Regions from separate parts of the Pectobacterium odoriferum genome, predicted to be linked through region 4. Evidence: predicted binding sites of a transcription regulator. Region 4 holds the regulator's gene; each other region holds the start of a gene.
The links. Region 4 encodes PurR, which represses purine synthesis genes. Its sites were predicted from a motif close to CANGCAAACGTTTGCNTG; they were not measured.
Positions count from the first base shown of each region.

Region 1: pyrD (quinone-dependent dihydroorotate dehydrogenase) is a predicted target of PurR. The motif match lies at 997-1,014, and genes of this name have one in related genera.
Region 2: carA (glutamine-hydrolyzing carbamoyl-phosphate synthase small subunit) is a predicted target of PurR. The motif match lies at 3,027-3,044, and genes of this name have one in related genera.
Region 3: purL (phosphoribosylformylglycinamidine synthase) is a predicted target of PurR. The motif match lies at 3,208-3,225, and genes of this name have one in related genera.

Region 1 is NZ_CP034938.1:2,802,668-2,808,329, reverse strand. Features, by position in the region: gene pepN (aminopeptidase N) at 1-919, shown strand, start outside; gene pyrD (quinone-dependent dihydroorotate dehydrogenase) at 1,124-2,134, shown strand; gene EO763_RS12545 (cell division protein ZapC) at 2,336-2,923, shown strand; gene EO763_RS12540 (YcbX family protein) at 2,971-4,074, opposite strand; gene rlmKL (bifunctional 23S rRNA (guanine(2069)-N(7))-methyltransferase RlmK/23S rRNA (guanine(2445)-N(2))-methyltransferase RlmL) at 4,185-5,662, shown strand, end outside.
Region 2 is NZ_CP034938.1:4,227,531-4,233,192, reverse strand. Features, by position in the region: gene fkpB (FKBP-type peptidyl-prolyl cis-trans isomerase) at 1-387, shown strand, start outside; gene ispH (4-hydroxy-3-methylbut-2-enyl diphosphate reductase) at 368-1,318, shown strand; gene dapB (4-hydroxy-tetrahydrodipicolinate reductase) at 2,000-2,821, shown strand; gene carA (glutamine-hydrolyzing carbamoyl-phosphate synthase small subunit) at 3,267-4,415, shown strand; gene carB (carbamoyl-phosphate synthase large subunit) at 4,430-5,662, shown strand, end outside.
Region 3 is NZ_CP034938.1:3,564,589-3,570,250, reverse strand. Features, by position in the region: gene murQ (N-acetylmuramic acid 6-phosphate etherase) at 1-113, shown strand, start outside; gene yfhb (phosphatidylglycerophosphatase C) at 145-783, shown strand; gene tadA (tRNA adenosine(34) deaminase TadA) at 1,103-1,579, shown strand; gene mltF (membrane-bound lytic murein transglycosylase MltF) at 1,597-3,105, opposite strand; gene purL (phosphoribosylformylglycinamidine synthase) at 3,322-5,662, shown strand, end outside.
Region 4 is NZ_CP034938.1:2,141,199-2,146,860, forward strand. Features, by position in the region: gene EO763_RS09555 (MATE family efflux transporter) at 1-1,074, opposite strand, end outside; gene EO763_RS09560 (riboflavin synthase) at 1,321-1,956, shown strand; partial or broken gene EO763_RS09565 (class I SAM-dependent methyltransferase) at 2,019-2,279, opposite strand; gene purR (HTH-type transcriptional repressor PurR) at 2,299-3,324, opposite strand; gene cydH (cytochrome bd-I oxidase subunit CydH) at 3,714-3,803, shown strand; gene EO763_RS09580 (C40 family peptidase) at 3,904-4,755, opposite strand; gene EO763_RS09585 (Grx4 family monothiol glutaredoxin) at 5,097-5,447, shown strand; gene rnt (ribonuclease T) at 5,551-5,662, opposite strand, start outside.

The DNA.
Region 1 (5,662 bases), 660 kb from region 4:
TGCGGCACAGAGCCTGCTGGCTAACTATATCCGTCTGAACGTTTCTCGTTATCAGCAGAAACAACCGCTTTCTGTACCGATGCATGTTATCGATGCTTTCCGTGGCGTGTTGCTGGATGAAAAACTGGATCCGATGCTGGCTTCTCAGATTCTGACATTGCCGAGCGAAAATGAGATTGCTGAGCTATTTGATATCATCGATCCTACGGCTATTGCTGCTGTACGTGAAAGCATGACGCGTACGATGGCAAAAGAGATGGCGGATGAGTGGCTGGCGGTATACCACGCGAATCACGCGCCGCAATATCGTATCGAACATGCGGATATGGGCAAACGCGCGCTGCGCAACGTCTGCCTGCATTATTTGGCATTCAGCGATGCGGATCAGGCGGATAAACTGGTGCAGGCGCAGTTCCGTCAGGCGGATAACATGACGGATTCTCTGGCGGCGCTGTCGGCGGCGGTCGAGGCTCAACTGCCCGTGCGTGATGAGCTGCTGACGCAGTTTGATAACCGCTGGCATCAGGATGGTTTGGTCATGGATAAATGGTTTGTGCTGCAAGCCACCAGCCCGGCTGCCGATGTGCTGACCCGCGTACGTGAGCTGCTGCAACACCGATCATTCAGCCTGAACAACCCTAATCGCCTGCGTTCGCTGGTGGGGGCATTTGCCGCGTCAAATCCGTCGGCGTTCCATGCTGAAGACGGGAGCGGCTATCGCTTCCTGACGGAGATTCTGACCGATCTGAATACCCGCAATCCGCAGGTCGCGGCACGAGTGATCGAACCGTTGATCCGCTTGAAACGCTATGATGCTAAACGCCAGTCGCAAATGCGTCAGGCGCTGGAGCAGCTGAAGACATTGGAAAATCTGTCTGGCGATCTGTTCGAGAAGATCAGCAAGGCACTGCAAGACTAATCCTGCCACAGTCATTCTTCTGTCACACGCGGTAGCTTGCCGCGTGTGACATCCTCCCTCGCGCTAATTTCTTACATTCCGCAAACGTTTTACTTTCCGCAGAGATGGCACTACCATCACCGACCGTGAGTTAAACCGTAATCCACTATTGCTTACTTCCAGCGTAGGCAAGATACCTTTGCGATAGGGATCTCAGGAGACAATATGTTCTATCCCGTTATCAAAAAAGCCCTGTTTCAGCTCGATCCAGAGCGTGCACATGAGCTGACCTTCCAACAATTACGCCGTATTACCAACACGCCTTTTGAATTTCTCGTCCGCCAATCTGTTCCTACTAAACCGGTTACCTGCATGGGGTTATCTTTTAAAAACCCACTTGGTCTAGCGGCGGGATTAGATAAAGACGGCGAATGTATCGATGCGTTAGGCGCAATGGGATTTGGTTTTATTGAAGTGGGGACGGTGACGCCGCGTCCACAATCCGGTAATGACAAACCGAGATTATTTCGCGTAGTGGAAGCGGAAGGATTGATCAACCGAATGGGTTTCAATAATAAAGGCGTGGATTATCTGGTCGAGAATGTAAAGAAAACACGCTTTGGCGGTGTATTAGGGATCAACATCGGCAAGAATAAAGATACGCCGGTTGAGCAAGGTAAAGACGACTATTTGATCTGCATGGATAAGGTTTATCCTCATGCAGGCTATATCGCGATCAACATTTCGTCACCCAATACGCCGGGATTACGCAGTCTGCAATATGGTGAAGCGCTGGACGATCTTTTACTGGCGATAAAAAACAAGCAGACGGAATTAAAAGACAAGCATCAGAAATATGTTCCCGTGGCGGTGAAGATCGCGCCGGATCTTTCTGAAGAAGAATTGATCCAAATTGCCGATAGTCTGGTTCGCCATAACATCGACGGTGTGATTGCCACCAATACAACGCTCGACAGAAAACTGATTCAGGGATTAAACCACTGCGGGCAAACCGGAGGATTAAGTGGACGTCCGTTGCAGACAAGCAGCACGGAAATTATCCGCCGTTTGTCACAGGAATTAGCGGGACGTTTGCCAATTATTGGCGTTGGCGGAATTGATTCTTTGGTTGCCGCCCGCGAAAAAATGGCGGCTGGCGCGTCGCTGGTACAGATATATTCAGGCTTTATTTTCCACGGCCCTCGCCTGATTAAAGATATCGTTACACATATTTAATCCGAAATGCCTTTCATTTTTAGCTGGGGGTTTATTTATCCCCCCAGCTAGTCTATATTTTATCCGTTTGCGTAAATAATCTATCAACCGATGTCTGATCGTCTTACCGCAACGTTTATGACGATGAACGATTATTGCAATGTGAGAAAACACAATCAGCCATTTCTGATATTTCTACTGTGAAGGCGAAGGGTAAATAATATGAAGTTAAAACCTGACGATAACTGGCGCTGGTATTTTGATACCGAACACGATCGCCTGATGTTGGATTTGGCTAACGGCATGTTATTCCGTTCTCGTTTTCCATCTAAAATGCTAACGCCGGATGCATTTAATGAATGCGCATTCTGTGTTGACGATGCTGCGCTATTTTTTACCTATAACGACAAATGTCAGAAAGCGGCACTGCACCGTGACCTTCAAGGCGAATTGGTTTTGAATGCGCTGGTCGCAAGCCGATTCTTAAAACCGCTTATGCCAAAAAGCTGGCACTTCATCCAACAGCCGGATGCCGTAACGTATTCGCCGCAGGCGGGTGATGTTGTACAGGTACAGCTCACTGAAACCCATGAAACGGCCTGTTTCCTGGTGGCGGAAGCAGGGGACAAAGCCTGTCTCTGTCTGCTGGCGCAAGAACAGCTATCATTAAGTGGAAAGACTATGGGGCTGGGCGACGCCATAAAAATCATGCACGACAGGCTAATGCCTGCCGTCGTTCAGAATAGAGCTGAGTGGGAAACCGCGTTGGGTGAAGGCACGTCGGCATTTGAGTATGCCAAGGTCGTCTAAACCACTTTGTCATACTTCAAACTGCATGTACGCTATTTTTTCTTTGGCTATTGCAAATGAACGTCACTCTGCGGAATACAGCTACAGCTAAGAATTTCGCCGTTTTCCCTTATGGCACTTTGCTTCAGTGCGGAAACTTCTCCGCTGACCAGCGTCAATTTACAGCAACCGCACAGTCCTGCCCGACAAGAATAGGGGATTCGAATACCCTGTTGCTCCAACTGTGCCAGTAAAATCTGCTGATTGTTTCCTTGTAACGATTGTCCCTGATAGTGGATGGTGACGGCCTGTTCGCTTTTTTCGGGAACGACAAGGCTTTCGACTACCTGGCCGGAGCCATAAGGACGCGGGGGTTTGGTCGCTAAGACTTCCAATGTGTCGCCCACGCGAATGATGCCCGTATTTCTGGCGACCAGATTTTGCCCAAAATCAACGTCGCCGTTCTCGGCAGTACGGAACGATTGCAGCGTTGCCAGCGGTTCTCCTGACGGGTGCTTACGGCCACGTTCGATGCTGACGGTGGTGAAAATGCAGCGGCTACAGGGTTTGACGACGTCAAAAATAACCTCGCCAATCCGAATGGTCTTCCAACTGTCTTCGGCAAAGGCTTCCGCGCCCGTCACGACCAAATTGGGACGGAATTGTTCGATTTTAATGCCGGCGGAACAGCGCTGGCGTAGCGCCTGAAATGAGGCATCATTAATTAACAGAAACGGATAGCCATCGGCAAATGCTAGAGGAACGTCTGGATAATGCTTCACTCGACGCGATGGCTCATTGCCCACCCAACGAAGCTGGACGGTGCGCTGAAAATAGTGGCTTAACCAGACATTGATAGCATCGGGGGCGACGAGTGCAGTGAAGTGCGTCCCCCAGACTTCTGTTGGCTGAGGTGACTCGGTGAAGTCGGCAAAACGAATTGTGGCCGTTTGACCATCCGGCGCGGCAATAAACAGTCCATCGGGTAACAAGGCGGGGGTAAATAACACCATCTGCGGATACTGGCGGGCAGTAATAAATGTGCCATCAGGCTCGGTAATCATGAAGGCACGATCGTTCGCCAAACCGCTGACAGACGCCATTGCGTGGGACAGTTGCAGCCCCCGCATCGATTTTACCGGATGAATATAAAGCCGCGTTACGCCAATCACTGACCTGTTCCTTGCCAAAGTAAAACGGCAACTTTATGACAAGCGTCTCGGATTAGCTATAATGCGCCTCAATTTCTTTTATGAATCTATTTTTTGGTGATAGTGACGACATGAATGCTTTGTTTGCCAGTACGGCGCGGGGATTGGAAGAGTTATTAAAAAGCGAACTCGAATCATTGGGTGCGCAGTCCTGTGCGGTTGTGCAGGGCGGTGTCCATTTTGAGGGTGACAATCGCCTGCTGTACCAGAGCCTGCTGTGGAGCCGTCTGGCATCGCGCATTCTGCTGCCGCTGAATGAATTCAAGGTACACAGCGATCTGGATTTGTATCTGGGCGTGCAGGCAATTGACTGGTCAACGATCTTCAGCATCGATAAAACCTTTGCCGTGCATTTTACCGGTACCAATGAAGATATCCGCAACAGCCAGTACGGTGCGTTAAAAGTCAAAGATGCGATTGTGGATAGCTTCACGCGCAAAACCGGACAGCGTCCAGACGTAGCGAAACAGCAGCCGGATATTCGCGTTAACGTCTTTTTACAGCGTGATATGGCCAGCGTTTCGCTGGATTTAAGCGGTGATGGCTTACATCAGCGTGGTTACCGCGATCTGGCCGGACTGGCGCCGCTAAAAGAGAACTTGGCGGTGGCGATTGTGCTGCGCTCCGGCTGGCAGAGCGGCACGCCGCTGGTCGATCCGATGTGTGGTTCCGGTACCTTGCTGATCGAAGCGGCCATGATTGCATCCGATCGCGCGCCCGGTTTGCATCGTACGCACTGGGGATTTAACGCCTGGTTAAAGCATGATGCCGAACTGTGGCGCGAGGTGACCGCAGAAGCTCAGGTGCGTGCTCGTCAGGGTTTGCAGGCGACAACGTCGCGCTTCTTCGGATCGGATAACGATCGTCGAGTGATCGAGATCGCCAAAGCTAATGCGCGTCGCGCAGGCGTTGCCGAACTGATTTCTTTTGACGTGAGGGATGCCGCACAGCTAAAAAATCCACTGCCGGAAGGCCCGAAAGGTACGGTTGTCAGCAACCCGCCTTACGGTGAGCGTCTGGAAAGTGAACCCGCGTTGATCGCCCTGCATAATATGCTGGGTCGTAAGATGAAAAGCGACTTTGGTGGCTGGCAGCTCTCGCTGTTCAGCGCATCGCCGGAGCTGCTGAGCTGTCTGCAACTGCGTGCCGAGCGCCAATTCAAGGCGAAAAACGGCCCGCTGGACTGCGTACAGAAAAATTATCAACTGGCGGAAACGCAGGGTGAATCTGCGGGTCAAATCGCAGAAGACTTTGCCAACCGTCTGCGCAAGAACCTGCGCAAGCTGGAAAAATGGGCGAAGCAGCAGGGGATTGAGTGCTATCGCATCTATGATGCCGATCTGCCTGAATATAATGTGGCGGTTGACCGCTACGGCAGTTGGGTTGTCGTACAAGAGTATGCGCCGCCAAAAACCATTGATGCGCAAAAGGCGCGTCAGCGCCTGTTTGATGTGATCAACGCGACGTTGAGCGTACTGGAATTACCGTCGAACCGTCTGGTGCTGAAAACGCGCGAACGTCAGAAAGGTAAAAACCAGTATGAGAAACT
Region 2 (5,662 bases), 2.1 Mb from region 4:
GAGCGCGGCAAGCCAGCGCTGTTTCGCCTTGGCGACGGCAGCCTGTCTGACGCGTTGGAACAACATCTGTTGGGATTGCAGCGTGGCGATAAACGCAAGTTTACGCTGCCGCCGGAGTCGGCCTTTGGGCCGACCAATCCGAACCTGATCCAGTTCTTCCTGCGCCGCGATTTCGCCCAGACTGGCGTGCCGGATGTTGGCACCATCATGCTGTTCAGCGGCGTTGCCGGAAATGATATGCCGGGGATTATCCGCGATGTGACCGAAGAGTCGGTCACCGTGGATTTCAACCATCCTCTATCCGGTCAGGCGATTACCTTCGATCTTGAAGTGCTGGATATTGATCCCGTACAACAGGAGGTGACACATGCAGATCCTGCTGGCTAATCCGCGTGGCTTTTGTGCTGGTGTCGATCGGGCTATCAGCATTGTGGAACGTGCGCTGGAGCTTTTTGGTACGCCGATTTACGTCCGTCATGAAGTAGTACATAACCGCTATGTGGTTAACGGATTGCGCGAACGTGGCGCGATTTTTATTGAGCAGATTGAAGACGTGCCGGATGGTGCGATTCTGATTTTCTCTGCACATGGCGTTTCACAAGCGGTACGCAATGAAGCCAAAAACCGCGATCTGACGGTATTCGATGCGACCTGTCCGCTGGTGACCAAGGTGCATATGGAAGTGGCCAGAGCCAGTAAGAAAGGCGTAGAAGCGATTCTTATCGGGCATGCCGGACACCCTGAAGTTGAAGGGACGATGGGGCAGTACAGCAATGCGGATGGTGGTATGTATTTGGTGGAGTCCCCTGAGGATGTCTGGCAGCTACAGGTAAAAGACGAAAGCAATCTGTGCTTTATGACGCAAACCACGCTTTCTGTTGATGATACTTATGCAGTGATTGATGCGCTGCGTGAGCGTTTTCCGCAGATTGTGGGTCCGCGTAAAGATGATATCTGTTATGCCACGACCAATCGTCAGGAAGCCGTTCGCCATTTATCAGATAAGGCGGATGTCGTGTTTGTTGTGGGCTCTAAAAATTCTTCAAACTCCAACCGTCTTGCTGAATTGGCACAGAGAGCGGGGAAATCGGCTTATTTGATTGATTCAGCTGAAGATATCCAGGAATCATGGGTAGAGGGTGCTTCGCATGTTGGGGTAACCGCAGGCGCATCCGCACCGGATATTTTGGTACAACAGGTGATCCAGCGCCTGAAAGAATTGGGCGGCAAGGTTGCCGTTGAAATGCAGGGACGTGAAGAAAACATCGTCTTTGAAGTGCCGAAAGAGCTGCGTGTTGACGTCAAACAGGTAGATTAGCGCTGTTTCTGCGATAGGGCTTCGGCCCTATCGCTGTTATTCCCTTCCATTTTATACCCGTCATACTTCAAGTTGCATGTGCGTTGGCTACGCTCGTTACTCGGCTCATCCATGAGCCTCGCCCCGTTGGGGCCGCTGCAAGCAGCGTTCAAATCTGCTTCCGGCAGATTTGTCACCCGAATCAATTACTTGAGTAAGCTCATCGGGATGAAATGAGAGACATCCTGTCTCTCACCGGAGGCCAGCCTTTGGCTGGTCAAATTCGTTCCCGACGAGTTTGTCCTTCGCTTGCCGCGTTACGAGGGACATAAATGTCCCTCGCCCTACGGGCCAACGCCTTGCGTTGTTCAAAACGCTAACGTTTTGTCCTGCAACTCGAATTATTTAGGGTATATCTCCTCGCTGTTATTCATCGATGAAAATGTTAACGCATAAAAATGAATTTTTATGCGTTATGCCATGTGGTTTAATTCTGACCGCTTCTGCTTGTCTTCAAATACGTTGCGGTTTTTCATCGCTCTGATGTGCCATTTTGCTGTCTGTGGTTAGACAGTTTTGCTGATTTTCTGCGGTTTCAAACAGTATTTTCTAATTTGGCGGTAAATCCGCTGGCGATAGTGCGCAGCGCCCGTTAACCTGATGTTATTTTTATGTCGTCAGGATCAAAAAGAGAGAGACATTATGAAGGATTCATCCATCCGCATTGCGGTTGTAGGCGCGGGCGGCCGTATGGGACGCCAGCTGATTCAGGCTATCGAGCAAATGGACGGCGTGGTATTGGGCGCGGCGCTGGAGCGTTCTGGTTCGTCTCTGATAGGAAGTGATGCCGGTGAACTCGCAGGGCTGGGGAAAAGTGGAATTACCGTGAATGAAAGCCTGGATGCCGTGCAGAATGATTTCGATATTTTAATCGACTTCACCCGCCCAGAAGGCACATTAGCGCATCTGGCATTTTGTCGTCAGCACCGTAAAGGCATGATTATTGGGACTACCGGCTTTGATGACGCAGGAAAGGCGGCGATTAAGCAGGCTGCGCAGGATATCGGCATTGTGTTTGCGGCGAACTTCAGCGTTGGCGTCAATGTCATGTTGAAGCTGCTGGAAAAAGCGGCCAAAGTCATGGGCGACTATACTGATATCGAAATCATTGAAGCACACCACCGCCACAAAGTGGATGCGCCATCGGGTACCGCACTGGCGATGGGCGAAGCGATCGCTGATGCTCTGGGACGCGATCTGAAGTCCTGTGCCGTGTACGCGCGTGAAGGCTACACCGGTGAGCGCGATCCGAAAAGCATTGGTTTTGCGACCGTGCGAGCGGGCGACATCGTCGGTGAACATACGGCGATGTTTGCTGATGTGGGTGAGCGCGTTGAGATTACCCACAAGGCATCCAGCCGCATGACATTTGCTAATGGTGCAGTAAGAGCTGCAATCTGGATTAGTGCGAAAGAAAGTGGCCTTTTTGATATGAGAGATGTGCTTTATTTGGATGATTTGTAGTATTTTATTTTTTTATAAATAGTTTATCTAACTGAAAAAGGTGGGTGTTTTTACGTTCACCTTTATTTTTATCTTTTTGGCTTCTTTTTTCTATCATCATTGGTATTTGTTTGTGTTTTATTCTGTTTTTTAGTGATGATTTTCCCTCCTTACTCCCAAAATGTCCTTTGCTGGTGATTTGTTACTCTTATTTTAGCAATGTTGTCTCGCAACCGTTTACTTATCTCAGTTGATAGGGTTTTTTACGTCAGTGGGCGACTATTTATTTCGGAAAGCATAAAAATAAGAGAAAAAAAGCGGTTTGGGTAGACAATCAGGAAGACCATCATTAAAATGCGCCCAATTTGCCAAAAATTGGCCTTACAGGTAGTTTTTGCATTGATTTAGTGGCTCGAATCTGAATTAATATGCAAATAACGTGATTGTTTATTCCTTGGAGGGTGTTTTGATTAAGTCAGCGCTATTGGTTCTGGAAGACGGAACCCAATTCCACGGTCGGGCCATTGGGGCAGAAGGGTCGGCAGTGGGGGAAGTGGTCTTCAATACGTCGATGACCGGTTATCAAGAAATCCTTACTGATCCTTCCTATTCCCGCCAGATTGTCACTCTCACTTATCCCCATATCGGTAATGTCGGCGCCAATGCCAACGATGAAGAATCCCCCTCTGTACAGGCTCAAGGTCTGGTTATTCGCGATTTACCTCTGATTGCCAGCAACTACCGTAGTGAAGAAAGCCTGTCTGAATACCTCAAACGCAACAACATCGTCGCCATTGCTGATATCGATACCCGTAAACTGACCCGTCTGCTGCGTGAGAAAGGCGCACAGAATGGCTGCATCATCGCGGGCGATGCGCCGGATGCTGCCGTCGCACTGGAGAAAGCGAAAGCCTTCCCAGGGCTGAAGGGCATGGATCTGGCAAAAGAAGTCACGACGGCAGAAAGCTACAGCTGGTTACAGGGAAGCTGGACGCTGGAAGGCGAATTGCCGGCGGCGAAAAACGAAAGCGAGCTGCCTTACCACGTTGTTGCTTATGACTACGGTGTGAAACGCAACATTCTGCGTATGCTGGTGGATCGCGGCTGCCGCCTGACGGTTGTACCTGCGCAGACGCCTGCTGAGGACGTACTGAAGCTGAACCCAGACGGTATTTTCCTCTCTAACGGCCCGGGCGACCCGGAACCGTGCGACTACGCGATTCGTGCGATCAAAACCTTCCTAGAAACGGATATTCCGGTATTCGGTATCTGTCTGGGTCACCAACTGCTGGCACTGGCGAGCGGTGCCAAGACCATCAAAATGAAGCTGGGTCACCACGGTGGCAACCATCCGGTCAAAGATCTGGATAACAACTGTGTGATGATTACCGCGCAGAACCACGGCTTTGCAGTTGATGAAAATAATCTGCCTGCCACGCTGCGCGTCACGCACAAATCCCTGTTTGACCATACGGTTCAGGGGATTCACCGCACGGATAAGCCAGCGTTCAGCTTCCAGGGACACCCAGAAGCAAGCCCCGGCCCGCATGATGCCGCGCCGCTGTTCGACCACTTTATTGACTTGATTCAGACTTACCGTTCTTCAGCTAAATAATCAGGAGCGAGAAAATGCCAAAACGTACAGATATTAAAAGCATCCTGATTCTGGGCGCCGGCCCGATTGTTATCGGCCAGGCGTGTGAGTTTGACTACTCGGGTGCACAGGCGTGTAAAGCACTGCGTGAAGAGGGTTACCGCGTTATTCTGGTGAACTCCAACCCGGCAACCATCATGACCGACCCGGAAATGGCCGATGCGACCTATATCGAGCCGATTCACTGGGAAGTGGTACGCAAAATCATTGAAAAAGAGCGTCCAGATGCAGTGCTGCCAACGATGGGCGGCCAGACTGCGCTGAACTGTGCGTTGGAACTGGAACGTCAGGGCGTGCTGGCTGAATTCGGCGTCACCATGATTGGTGCAACGGCGGATGCGATTGATAAAGCAGAAGACCGCCGCCGCTTCGACGTGGCGATGAAGAAGATCGGTCTGGATACTGCGCGTTCCGGTATTGCACACAATATGGAAGAAGCACTGGCCGTTGCGGCTGACGTCGGCTTCCCGTGCATTATCCGTCCTTCCTTTACGATGGGCGGCACCGGTGGCGGTATCGCTTACAACCGTGAAGAGTTTGAAGAGATCTGTGAGCGCGGGCTGGATCTTTCTCCAACCAAAGAGCTGTTGATCGATGAATCGCTGATTGGTTGGAAAGAGTATGAGATGGAAGTGGTGCGTGATAAGAACGACAACTGCATCATCGTCTGCTCAATCGAAAACTTCGATGCGATGGGGATCCACACTGGAGACTCCATCACCGTCGCCCCTGCACAAACGCTGACCGATAAAGAATATCAAATCATGCGTAACGCCTCGATGGCGGTACTGCGTGAAATCGGCGTAGAAACGGGCGGTTCTAACGTTCAGTTCTCGGTAAACCCGAAAACTGGCCGTCTGATTGTTATCGAAATGAACCCGCGTGTATCACGTTCTTCCGCGCTGGCGTCTAAAGCGACAGGCTTCCCGATTGCGAAAATCGCGGCTAAGTTGGCTGTAGGTTACACGCTCGATGAGCTGATGAACGACATCACCGGTGGTCGTACGCCGGCGTCCTTCGAACCTGCTATCGACTACGTTGTCACTAAGATTCCGCGTTTCAACTTCGAGAAATTCGCTGGTGCCAACGACCGTCTGACCACGCAGATGAAATCTGTGGGCGAAGTGATGGCAATTGGCCGTACGCAGCAGGAATCCTTACAGAAAGCGCTGCGCGGTCTGGAAGTGGGCGCAACTGGCTTCGATCCT
Region 3 (5,662 bases), 1.4 Mb from region 4:
ATGAGGTTAAGCCTGCAATTCTGATGCTTCTGGCTAATATTGACGTGGCAGCGGCGCGTGAGCGCCTGAAACAGCACAATGGTTATCTGCGTGAGGCGCTAATTGGCGGATAAGATCATCTTGGGGTAAGTCGGGAGAAACGTTTTGAGTGATAAGCGAGAGCAACGCATTGTTTTTTTTGATCTGGATGGCACGTTGCATCAGCAGGACATGTTTGGCAGCTTTTTGCGCTTTTTACTTCGTCGGTTGCCGTTAAATCTCGTTCTGGTTATCCCGCTATTACCGATTATCGGGCTGGGGTTATTGATTCGCGGTCGCGCGGCCCGATGGCCGATGAGTTGGCTGCTGTGGGCGATTACGTTTGGCCGCGATGAAGACGAATTGGTTCAACTGGAAAAGCAGTTTGTCGGCGCGTTTCGTCATGATGTTATTCCGTTTCCGCAGGTTCAGCAGCGGCTGAAAACCTATCTTGAAGACAGCGAGGCGCAGGTCTGGCTGGTGACGGGATCGCCGCAGCGGCTGGTGGAACAGGTTTATCATGATTCGCCTTTTCTGCCCGGCGTGCGCCTGATGGGAAGCCAGATTACACGCCGCTATGGCGGCTGGATATTAACGTTGCGCTGTCTGGGGCATGAAAAAGTGACGCAGATGGAGCAGCGTCTGGGCGCGCCGCTCAAGCTCTACAGCGGTTACAGCGACAGCAAACAAGACAATCCGCTGCTCTATTTCTGCGAACACCGCTGGCGAGTCACCCCCGAAGGTAGCCTGCAACAGCTGGAATGATTTTTTCACCCTTTCATCTGATTTTTTCATCTCTTCATATAGGTATAATGCGCCGCCAAAATATGAATGATAAGAGCCTATTCCAGTAGGCGTTATTGATGCAGCCAGTTTGGACACGGACAGCGCGCAAAAACCGGAGCGTACACGTAGTACGTGAGGATTATTCGCTATGCTCACCCTATGGGCCGCCCTGAGGGCGTTCAAACGCAATTGCGTTTGTTTGAGCACTGCCCAGGTTCAAAATGGCAAGTAAAATAGCCCTAATGGGATAGGTTCTAAGAGAGGAAACGTGGTTAGCTTGCCTAACGATGAATACTGGATGCGCTATGCATTAACGCTGGCTCAGCGTGCTCAGGATGAAGGCGAAGTGCCGGTTGGTGCGGTGCTGGTGCTGGATAATGAAGCGATCGGCGAGGGGTGGAACCGGCCGATCGGGCATCACGATCCTACCGCACATGCTGAGATTATGGCACTGCGGCAGGGAGGTCAGGTGTTGCAGAACTACCGCCTGCTGGAGACAACGCTGTATGTCACGCTGGAGCCGTGCATCATGTGTGCGGGTGCGATGATACACAGCCGTATTGGCCGTTTGGTTTACGGTGCATCAGATGAGAAAACGGGGGCAGCGGGCTCGCTGGTGGACATTCTGCGCCACCCCGGTATGAATCATCAGATCGTGATTGAATCGGGCATTCTGGCTGATGAATGTTCTGCAACGCTTAGCGCGTTCTTCCGTCTGCGCCGTGAACAGCATAAAGCCCGACGTGCCGCCGAGAAAAACGCCGCGCAGGAGTAGCGGCGTTTTATGCAGGTTTATTCCGGCACCTTATTGATAGAAACCGCCGGATAACCTTGTGCGATCTGGGTTTGTTGCTGCGCTTTGGTTTCTTTTTCTATCAGATAACCTTCCAGACTCACCATATAACGCCGAATGTTTTCCACGTAGTTATAGGCTTCATGTCCGCGCGCGTAGCCGTAGGTGGTTTGAGTGTAATAGCGCTTCTGGCTCAGCATCGGCAGGCGCATTTTCACATCGACCCAACTGTCAGGGTTACCCTTCTGTTTTTCGGTCAATTTTCGCGCATCAAGCAGATGGGCGTATCCCATGTTGTAGGACGCCAGCGCAAACCAGATTTTTTCATCTTCCGGGATGGTGTCCGGCATTTTCTGCATCATATGCGACATATATTGCGCGCCGCCGCGAATACTTTGCTCTGGGTCGATCCGATCGGTGACGTTCAGGCTTTCTGCCGTGTTACGCGTCAGCATCATCAGCCCGCGCACGCCAGTAGGGGAAGTCGCCAGCGGGTTCCAGTGTGATTCCTGATAGGAGATAGCGGCCAGCAGCTTCCAGTCGATATCGGTAGCGTATTTTTCAAACAGTGGGCGCAGATCCGGCAGTGTTTCATCAATCGCGCTCAGGAACGTAGTGGTATCGACATAGTCAAATTCGCCAACATGGCCGAGGTACTTCTCCTCCAGGCGGGCGAGTGTCCCGTCTTCGACAATCTGGCTAAAGAAATCCAGCAGCGCGGCGGACAGACTGTCATCGTGTGAACGCCGCATATACCAGATAACAGGCTCTTCATCGCTGAGATCGAAGGCGACGGCGAGCTGTGGATGAATTCGCTGCATTAAGCCAATGGTGACCGAATCACCCAGCGTATAGTCCAGTTTGCCGTCGGCAACCTGCTTCAGTAAGTCCTGTGTGCTCTGATCGGAAGCCGATTCCCAGTTTAGCTGCGGGTATTTTTCTGCTTTTAGATCGCGCAGGGTAGCGGCGTGGGCCGAACCTGACGTCACGACGAGGCGGCCTTGCAGCTTATCCAGCGTTTTTGGGCGAGGTGAACCAAGGCGATACACCATCTGTTGTGAAATGGAATAGTAGGTTGGGCCGGCACGGAAGCGTTCCAGACGCTCGTGGTTGTAGATCAGCCCGGCTGCCAGCAGGTCTGCATCGTCACCGTCCAGATCGTCGAACAGCTCGTCAAGATTCTTGCGTGACGAGACCACCAGCTTGACGCCGAGGTAATCGGCGAACCGTTTTGCCAGTTCATAGTCCAGACCTGTCGGGGATCCGTTGCTCATTGCATAAGTCAGCGGTGAGTTGACCGTGCTGATACGCAACTCACCGCGTGAGAGGATCTGCCTGAGCTGTACATCCTGACTACTGCGCCAGGGAATACTAGGCCATAGCGCTAACGCCAGCAGTAACGTGATAATCCCGATGAAAAAATAATTTAATTTTAACGGCTTCAAATAGTTATCTCTCGGCGGCCGTGTGGCCAGGCTGTCTGTAACGGCAGTTTTTTTATACGTCATTTCCCAGAGTGGGGGCATTTTGCTTAACAAAGCGCCAGTGTGCAACTTTTATTGATTTGGTCACCAATTAATCATTCGTCGGACGCGAAGTGAAATTATCGCCACGCAAACGGTTTCGTCCGAGGGAAGGATTCTCTATAATATGCGCGTTTCCCCCCTGTTGTGCCCCATGGCTGTATCGCAGCCAGTGCATCGAAGACGAGAGAACTTTAGATTATGGAAATACTGCGTGGTTCACCTGCTTTATCGGCTTTTCGTATTAATAAATTGCTGGTCCGCTGCAAAGAGCACGTTTTGCCGGTCAGTGATATCTATGCTGAATACGTACATTTCGCCGATGTCAGCGCCCCGCTGAACAACGATGAACAGGCCAAACTGACACGTTTGCTGAAGTATGGTCCTTCTCTCGCGGAGCACGAGCCGCAAGGCCATCTGTTACTGGTCACGCCGCGTCCCGGCACGATTTCACCGTGGTCTTCCAAAGCAACGGATATCGCCCATAACTGTGGATTAAACAAAGTACTGCGTCTGGAACGCGGTCTGGCTTTCTATATTCATGCGCCGACGCTGAGCGATGAACAGTGGCAGCAACTGGGGGCACTGCTGCATGACCGGATGATGGAAAGCGTATTTAGCGACCTGAAACAGGCCGAAGCGCTGTTCTCTCATCATCAACCTGCACCTTTCAAGCGCATCGAAATTCTGCTGCAAGGGCGTCAGGCACTGGAAGAGGCGAACGTCCGTCTGGGCCTGGCATTGGCAGAAGATGAAATTGATTATCTGCTGGAAGCCTTCACCAAACTGGGCCGTAACCCAACCGATATTGAGCTGTATATGTTCGCACAGGCGAACTCTGAGCACTGCCGGCACAAGATTTTCAACGCGGATTGGGTGATTGACGGCGTCACTCAGCCGAAGTCACTGTTCAAAATGATTAAAAACACCTTTGAACACACGCCCGATCACGTCCTCTCTGCCTATAAAGATAACGCCGCCGTCATGGAAGGCTCCGCCGTCGGCCGTTTCTACACCGATACCAACGGACAATATACTTACCATCAGGAAGACGCTCATATCCTGATGAAGGTTGAAACGCATAACCACCCAACCGCCATTTCACCGTGGCCGGGCGCAGCAACAGGATCCGGCGGTGAAATCCGTGACGAAGGCGCGACAGGTCGGGGTTCCAAACCGAAAGCGGGTCTGGTGGGCTTCTCTGTATCGAACCTGCGCATTCCTGGTTTTGTCCAGCCGTGGGAAGAAGAAGAGTTCGGCAAGCCAGAGCGTATTGTCAGTGCGCTGGATATCATGACCGAAGGTCCATTGGGCGGCGCGGCATTCAACAACGAATTCGGTCGTCCTGCACTGACGGGCTATTTTCGTACTTATGAAGCGCGCGTCGATAGCCACAATGGCACAGAGCTGCGCGGCTACCATAAACCGATCATGCTGGCGGGCGGCATTGGTAACATCCGCGCCGATCACGTCCAAAAAGGCGAAATTATCGTCGGGGCCAAACTGATTGTACTGGGCGGACCGTCCATGAATATTGGTCTGGGCGGCGGTGCTGCCTCTTCTATGGCATCGGGTCAGTCTGATGCGGATCTGGATTTTGCTTCTGTACAGCGCGATAACCCGGAAATGGAGCGCCGCTGTCAGGAAGTGATCGACCGCTGCTGGCAATTGGGTGAAGCCAACCCGATTCTGTTTATCCACGATGTCGGCGCGGGCGGTCTGTCCAACGCCATGCCGGAACTGGTGAGCGACGGTGGTCGCGGTGGGCGCTTTGAACTGCGTGATATTCTGAACGACGAACCGGGCATGAGCCCGCTTGAAGTCTGGTGTAATGAATCGCAGGAGCGCTACGTTCTGGCCGTTGCGCCAGAGCAGTTGGCACAGTTTGATGAAATTTGCCGCCGTGAACGTGCGCCTTATGCGGTGATTGGTGAGGCGACGGAAGAACTGCATCTGACGATGAACGATCGTCACTTCAACAACCAGCCTATCGACTTACCGCTGGATGTGCTGTTGGGCAAAACGCCGAAGATGCTGCGTGACGTTGAGCGCAAGCAGGTTGAAGGCACGCCGCTACAGCGTGATGAAATCTACCTGGCTGAAGCGGTCGAGCGCGTGCTGCATTTGCCTGTTGTCGCCGAAAAAACCTTCCTGATCACCATTGGTGACCGCTCTGTTACCGGTATGGTGGCACGCGATCAGATGGTCGGTCCGTGGCAGGTGCCGGTGGCTGACTGTGCGGTGACCACCGCCAGCCTTGATAGCTATTACGGCGAGGCGATGTCTATTGGTGAACGTGCGCCCGTTGCGCTGCGTAACTTTGCGGCTTCCGCACGTTTGGCTGTGGGTGAGGCGCTGACGAACATTGCGGCCACGCATATCGGCCCGCTGACTCGTGTGAAGCTGTCTGCGAACTGGATGGCAGCAGCAGGGCATCCGGGCGAAGATGCTGGACTGTACGATGCGGTGAAAGCCGTGGGTGAAGAACTGTGCCCGGCGCTGGGTCTGACGATTCCGGTGGGTAAAGACTCCATGTCAATGA
Region 4 (5,662 bases):
CATGAGCTGAGAGGCCATCGCCACCACGAGCGGATCCTGATTGTAGAGCAGGGCAATGGGTTCACGCAGCAGCGTGGTGAAGACTGCCGTGCAGCAGGCTAACGCTACGCCGGCCATGATTCCTGTATGCGCGGCAATGCGGGCGTTCTCAACCGAACCTTCCCCTAACCGATGTCCGACGCGAATGGTGGTAGCGACGCCCACTGAGAGCGGAAGAACGAACATCAACGAACTGAAATTCAGGGCAATTTGGTGACCTGCGACATCGACAACACCCAGCGGTAACACCAGTAGGGCAACCACGGCAAACAGTGTGACTTCAAAAAGCAGCGCCAGCGCGATGGGTAAACCGAGGCCAAACAGGCGCTTCAGCACGGTAAAATCTGGCCGGAATGCCGAGCGATGAAGACGGATATCGCGTAGCCAGGAGGCACGTCGGGTATAGAGCATCATCAGTAGCATCATGATCCAGTAAACCGATGCGGTGGCGACGCCGCAACCTACGCCGCCCAGTTCGGGCATACCAAATTTACCGTGGATGAATATGTAGTTAATCGGGATATTGATTAACAGTCCGATGAACCCAATCATCATGCCGGGGTAGGTTTTGGACAGCCCTTCACACTGGCAGCGCAAAACTTGATAGAACAGATAGCCGGGTACGCCCCACAGCAACGCGTGCAGATAGCCGATGGCTTTCGCAGCCAATTCAGGCGAACCGTCGCTCATCAGGTTAATCGCGTATTCCCCCTGATACAGCACCAGCATTGTCAGCACCGAAATGATGGCTGCGAGGAAAAAGGACTGTCGCACCTGATGAGAAATACGATCGCGACGGCCGGAACCGTTGAGCTGTGCGACAACGGGTGTTAACGCCAGTAGCAGTCCATGACCAAAAAGAATGGCGGGGAGCCAGATTGAGGTTCCCACCGCGACGGCGGCCATATCGGTGGCGCTATAAGCACCGGCCATGATGGTGTCAACCACACCCATCGACGTTTGGGACACTTGCGCAATAATGACAGGAACAGCAAGCGCCGATAATTTACGCGCTTCTGTCAGATACTGTTGCACGGATACCTTCCTTGAATGGCTAACGTAATAGCAGGATAAATGACTCAGATGTGAAAAACAGATCGGGATAAAGAGAGCGTTATTGTAACGACTTAACGAAAGTAAACCAGCATGGAAGAGAATATATTCTTTTTGTTACGCTACGGTTTCGATAGCAATGTGGCATACGGCATTCCGGTTTGGTTTTCCGTGAAATATCGGGCACACTGCACAGCGTCATTTCTTTGTTTTTAAGAGGCAAACCGCATGTTTACCGGTATTGTTCAGGGCACCGCGCCGGTGGTGTCGATTGAAGAAAAATCCAACTTTCGCACGCACATTGTCCAACTCCCACCCGAGCTGCTGCCAGGGCTCGTGCCTGGCGCATCGGTGGCACACAATGGCTGCTGCCTGACGGTAACCGCCATTGACGGCGATCGTGTCAGTTTTGATCTCATGAAGGAAACGCTGCGGTTAACGAATCTGGGCGATATTCATGAAGGCGATGTCGTCAATATTGAGCGAGCCGCGAAATTCGGTGATGAGATCGGTGGGCACGTTATGTCGGGGCACATCATGTGTACGGCGGAAGTGGTCAAAATTCAGGTTTCAGAGAATAACCATCAGATTTGGTTCCGTCTGGCTGATGAAGCGCTGATGAAATACGTGCTGCATAAAGGCTTTGTTGGGATTGATGGCATCAGCCTGACGGTGGGAGAAGTCACTCGCGGACGTTTCTGCGTGCATTTAATTCCAGAAACACTGAACCGCACCACGCTGGGACAGAAACGTCTGGGAAATCGTATCAATATTGAAATCGACCCGCAAACGCAGGCCGTGGTGGATACCGTCGAACGCGTGTTAGCCAGCAAGCAGTTGAGCGATCTCGCCAACGAAGACTGATATCCTGCACTGCCTATTCTTGTAAACCGGACGAGCCGCATCGTCCGGTTTTCTTTTTTCTATCAGCGTGAAACACGTAACCCGCCTTCGATCCCATCCGTGCTGTACACGACCTGCCAGAGCTGAAGTGTTCGTGCTCTGAATGCCCCTGCACAGGCGTTAAGATAGTAGCTGAACATCCGGTGGAAGCGGGCCGTATAGCGTGTGGAAAGCGGTGGCGAGTTCTGCTGGAAGCGAGCCTGCTAGGCCATTAATGTATGATCGTCATCAGCGCCGAAATTATGCCAGTTTTCCATCATCATGTAGTGCTCACTTGCCTGCGCTGCGCAGTATTGCCGCTAATTAGCGGCGATAGTCGAGGTAGGGGCCGTCTGCCACCGAGCGGCGTTCAATCAGCGTCGGGTGTACTTCAATGACGTGCGCATCTTCTCGTTTACTGGTAATGCGATCCAGGAGCATAGAGAACGCGGACTGGCCCAGACGCTCCTTTGGCTGGTGGATGGTGGTCAGCGCAGGCGTAAAGAAGCGTGCGTGGCGCACATTGTCATAACCGATCACCGAAATGTCCTGCGGTACGCGCAGACCCAGCTCGTCAGCCGCACAGATGGCACCCATCGCCATGATATCGCCACCGCAGAATACGGCTGTAGGTCGCTGTTTCTGTGCGAGAATCTGATGCATGGCTTTGTAGCCGGATTCCGGTTCAAAATCGCCCCGAACCACCCATTCGTCACGCACTGTGATATCAGCTTCCTTCAGCGCTTTCAAAAAGCCGAGGTAGCGTCCGCTGCCAGTGTTACGTTCTTGAGTGCCGGGGATGGCGCCGATATCGCGATGGCCGCGTTCAATCAGGTAGCGGCCTGCCATATAACCGCCTTCAAAGGCGTTATCGATAATCGTATCGGTAAAATCGCTGTGCATCTGTCCCCAGTCCATAACGACCATCGGAATGCTGCGATAATCTTCCAACATCGACAACAGCTCAGGCGGGTATTCGGCGCACATCACCAATAGGCCGTCGACGCGTTTTTGCGCCAGCATAGAAAGATAGGCGCGCTGTTTACCGATGTCGTTATGCGAATTACACAGCACCAACGTGTAACCTTTGGCATAGCAGCTGTTTTCGACGGCTTCAATGATCTCGGCGAAATAGGGGGCTTCGCTGGATGTGGCGAGTAAGCCGATAGATTTAGTGTGATTAACTTTGAGGCTGCGGGCGACGGCGCTGGGTGAATAGTGCAATTCTTTGATTGCCGCTCTGACGGCTGCCTTAGTCTCTTCGGCGACGAAACGTGTTTTATTGATCACGTGCGATACGGTTGTGGTGGAAACGCCAGCACGTTTTGCCACATCTTTAATCGTTGCCATCTAAAAATGACTCCTGAACTTACCTGTTACAGACGTAAGTATATTGTTAATCGTTTGCCTACGTTTAATGTTCTTCTTCTAAGCTAAAAAACAGGATTTCAGAAGGAGAATGCCGAATGTTATACCGAAGGGATCTGGGTTGACGTTTTTCGACTGATACGCAGCGCTTTCATAAACAGCGGATTGTGTCCGATTTATCATGAAAGTGAAAGGGCTAATTTATACTATTAGTGATGCATTCGTCCGAGATTTTTCGCTAGAATTATGAAAGAATCGTAATAACCCTATTATTTGTAGCTTTAACTGCCTAAGTGGATTCGGCTGTGAAGGGGCGTGTTTTTTCAGATGAAGTTTTCAGAGAAAATTTGTTCGCTAATAAGGAGTGGTTTATGGATACAGATCTGAAGATGTCTTTGCTGACAACCATTGGTTCGTTGGCTGTGATCATCGTGTTTAGTTTTACTGCGGTGCTGAACTAACCGATCGATGATTTTGTGCGGGTTAGGTATTCAGACACGTTGATGTTACATAAAACGTGTCTGAATTGCTTCTGTTCGACGTATGTAACCTATATCACTCTTAACGAATCGTCTGCGGTGTGACCACGCGGCGCGCGCCAACGTAGTGCTCCTGCCAATAATCTTCACTCAGCTTGCTGATGCGAATATCTGAGCCTGTACGCGGTGACTGGATAAATTTCCCTTCCCCCAGATAAACCCCGACGTGATCGGCTGCGCCACGGTTATTGATGCGGAAAAAGACCAGATCGCCACTTTCCAGCTCGCTCTTTTTAATCGGAGCGGCGTCACGTAGGTGGTACATTTCGTTTGCGGTGCGTGGAATTTGGATCTTAACGACATCTTTGTAGGCGTAATAAACCAGTCCGCTACAGTCGAACCCGGTAAAGGGAGAGGAACCGCCCCAGTGATAAGGCTTGCCTATCTGGCTCATCAACTTATTCATTGCAGTCGTTTTGGCATGCTGATAGCGTTTTTTATGCGCTGCGCTTAGCGCCATTCCCTTTTCTGTTGGCGACGGATTTTTCTCCGCTTTGCCTTTGAGTGCCGTTTTCTTCAAACCGGTTTTGACTCTGGCCTGTGCCGTTGTGTGTTTCTCTTCTTCAGGCTTAAGCTTTTTAAGATTTTTTTTCACTAGCGCAGGCGTGCTGCTTTGCGTCCGTGACGGTTTTTTTTCTGTCGCTTTGCTCGCGGTACGTGATTTGGTTTTATTACTGACTGGGGTAGGCTCTGGTTTTTTGCTTTTTATCGGTGTCGGTGATTTAGCATTACCCTTGGTTTGACGGTTTTTTTTATTCGTTTCTGCCACGGCGCTTTTTTTCGGCGCAGAATGCGGAGTAGGCGGCGCAGCCTGAGCCACGTTCAGGGATAGGTTGCTGAAAAATAATATAAAAAGAGTAATAAATAAGCGCATAATAAAAGTGACCGAACATAATCCTTAACTCGCTCAATCCCCACAGTATTCCTGAAAACGGCGTCATAAAAAAGTGGGCACGGTCGCTTTATTCATACAGAATAGTGAAAAAACGTTAATAGTTATTTTTTCGATTGATTTATCTGCGTTTTCTGGCGTTGATTTCATCAATGATGAATGACTTCAGGAAAAAATAACCCTACAAAAAATGGCGTTTTTTTGTGGCTAGTGGCATCGGTACAATATCACTGAGTCAATGTCGCTGTCGTAGCACCTCTGACGGCGGCTCATGGCTAGCGCTTTGGACGTTAGCCATCCTATAGAATTAAGGAAGCAAGAAGATGACGACACCGACAATTGAAAAAATTCAGCGCCAAATTGCTGAAAACCCGATTCTGCTGTACATGAAAGGCTCCCCGAAATTGCCAAGCTGCGGCTTTTCCGCACAAACTGTTCAGGCGTTGTCTGCCTGTGGCGAACGTTTTGCGTATGTTGATATTTTGCAGAACCCAGACATTCGTGCTGAGCTGCCGAAATACGCGAACTGGCCGACATTCCCGCAGCTGTGGGTTGACGGTGAGCTGATTGGGGGTTGTGATATCGTGATGGAAATGTTTCAGCGTGGTGAATTGCAGCCGCTGATCAAAGAAACGGCAGACAAATACAAAGCGCAGCAAGCCGCTCAAGAGTAATGCTTTCGTCTGGCGTAATGACGATGTCAACTGTTATTACGATGCGTGCGTGAATCCTTCCAACGGGTGCTTTTATGGCACCCGTTTTTTGATCTCAATCTTTTCAGTCGTCGGCTGACGCGTCTTCCAGCGAATTTTCTTCCAGCGCAATCGGCCAGCCGCCCAGACGTTTCCAGCGGTTAACCAACTCACAGAACAGCAACGCCGTCTGGTTG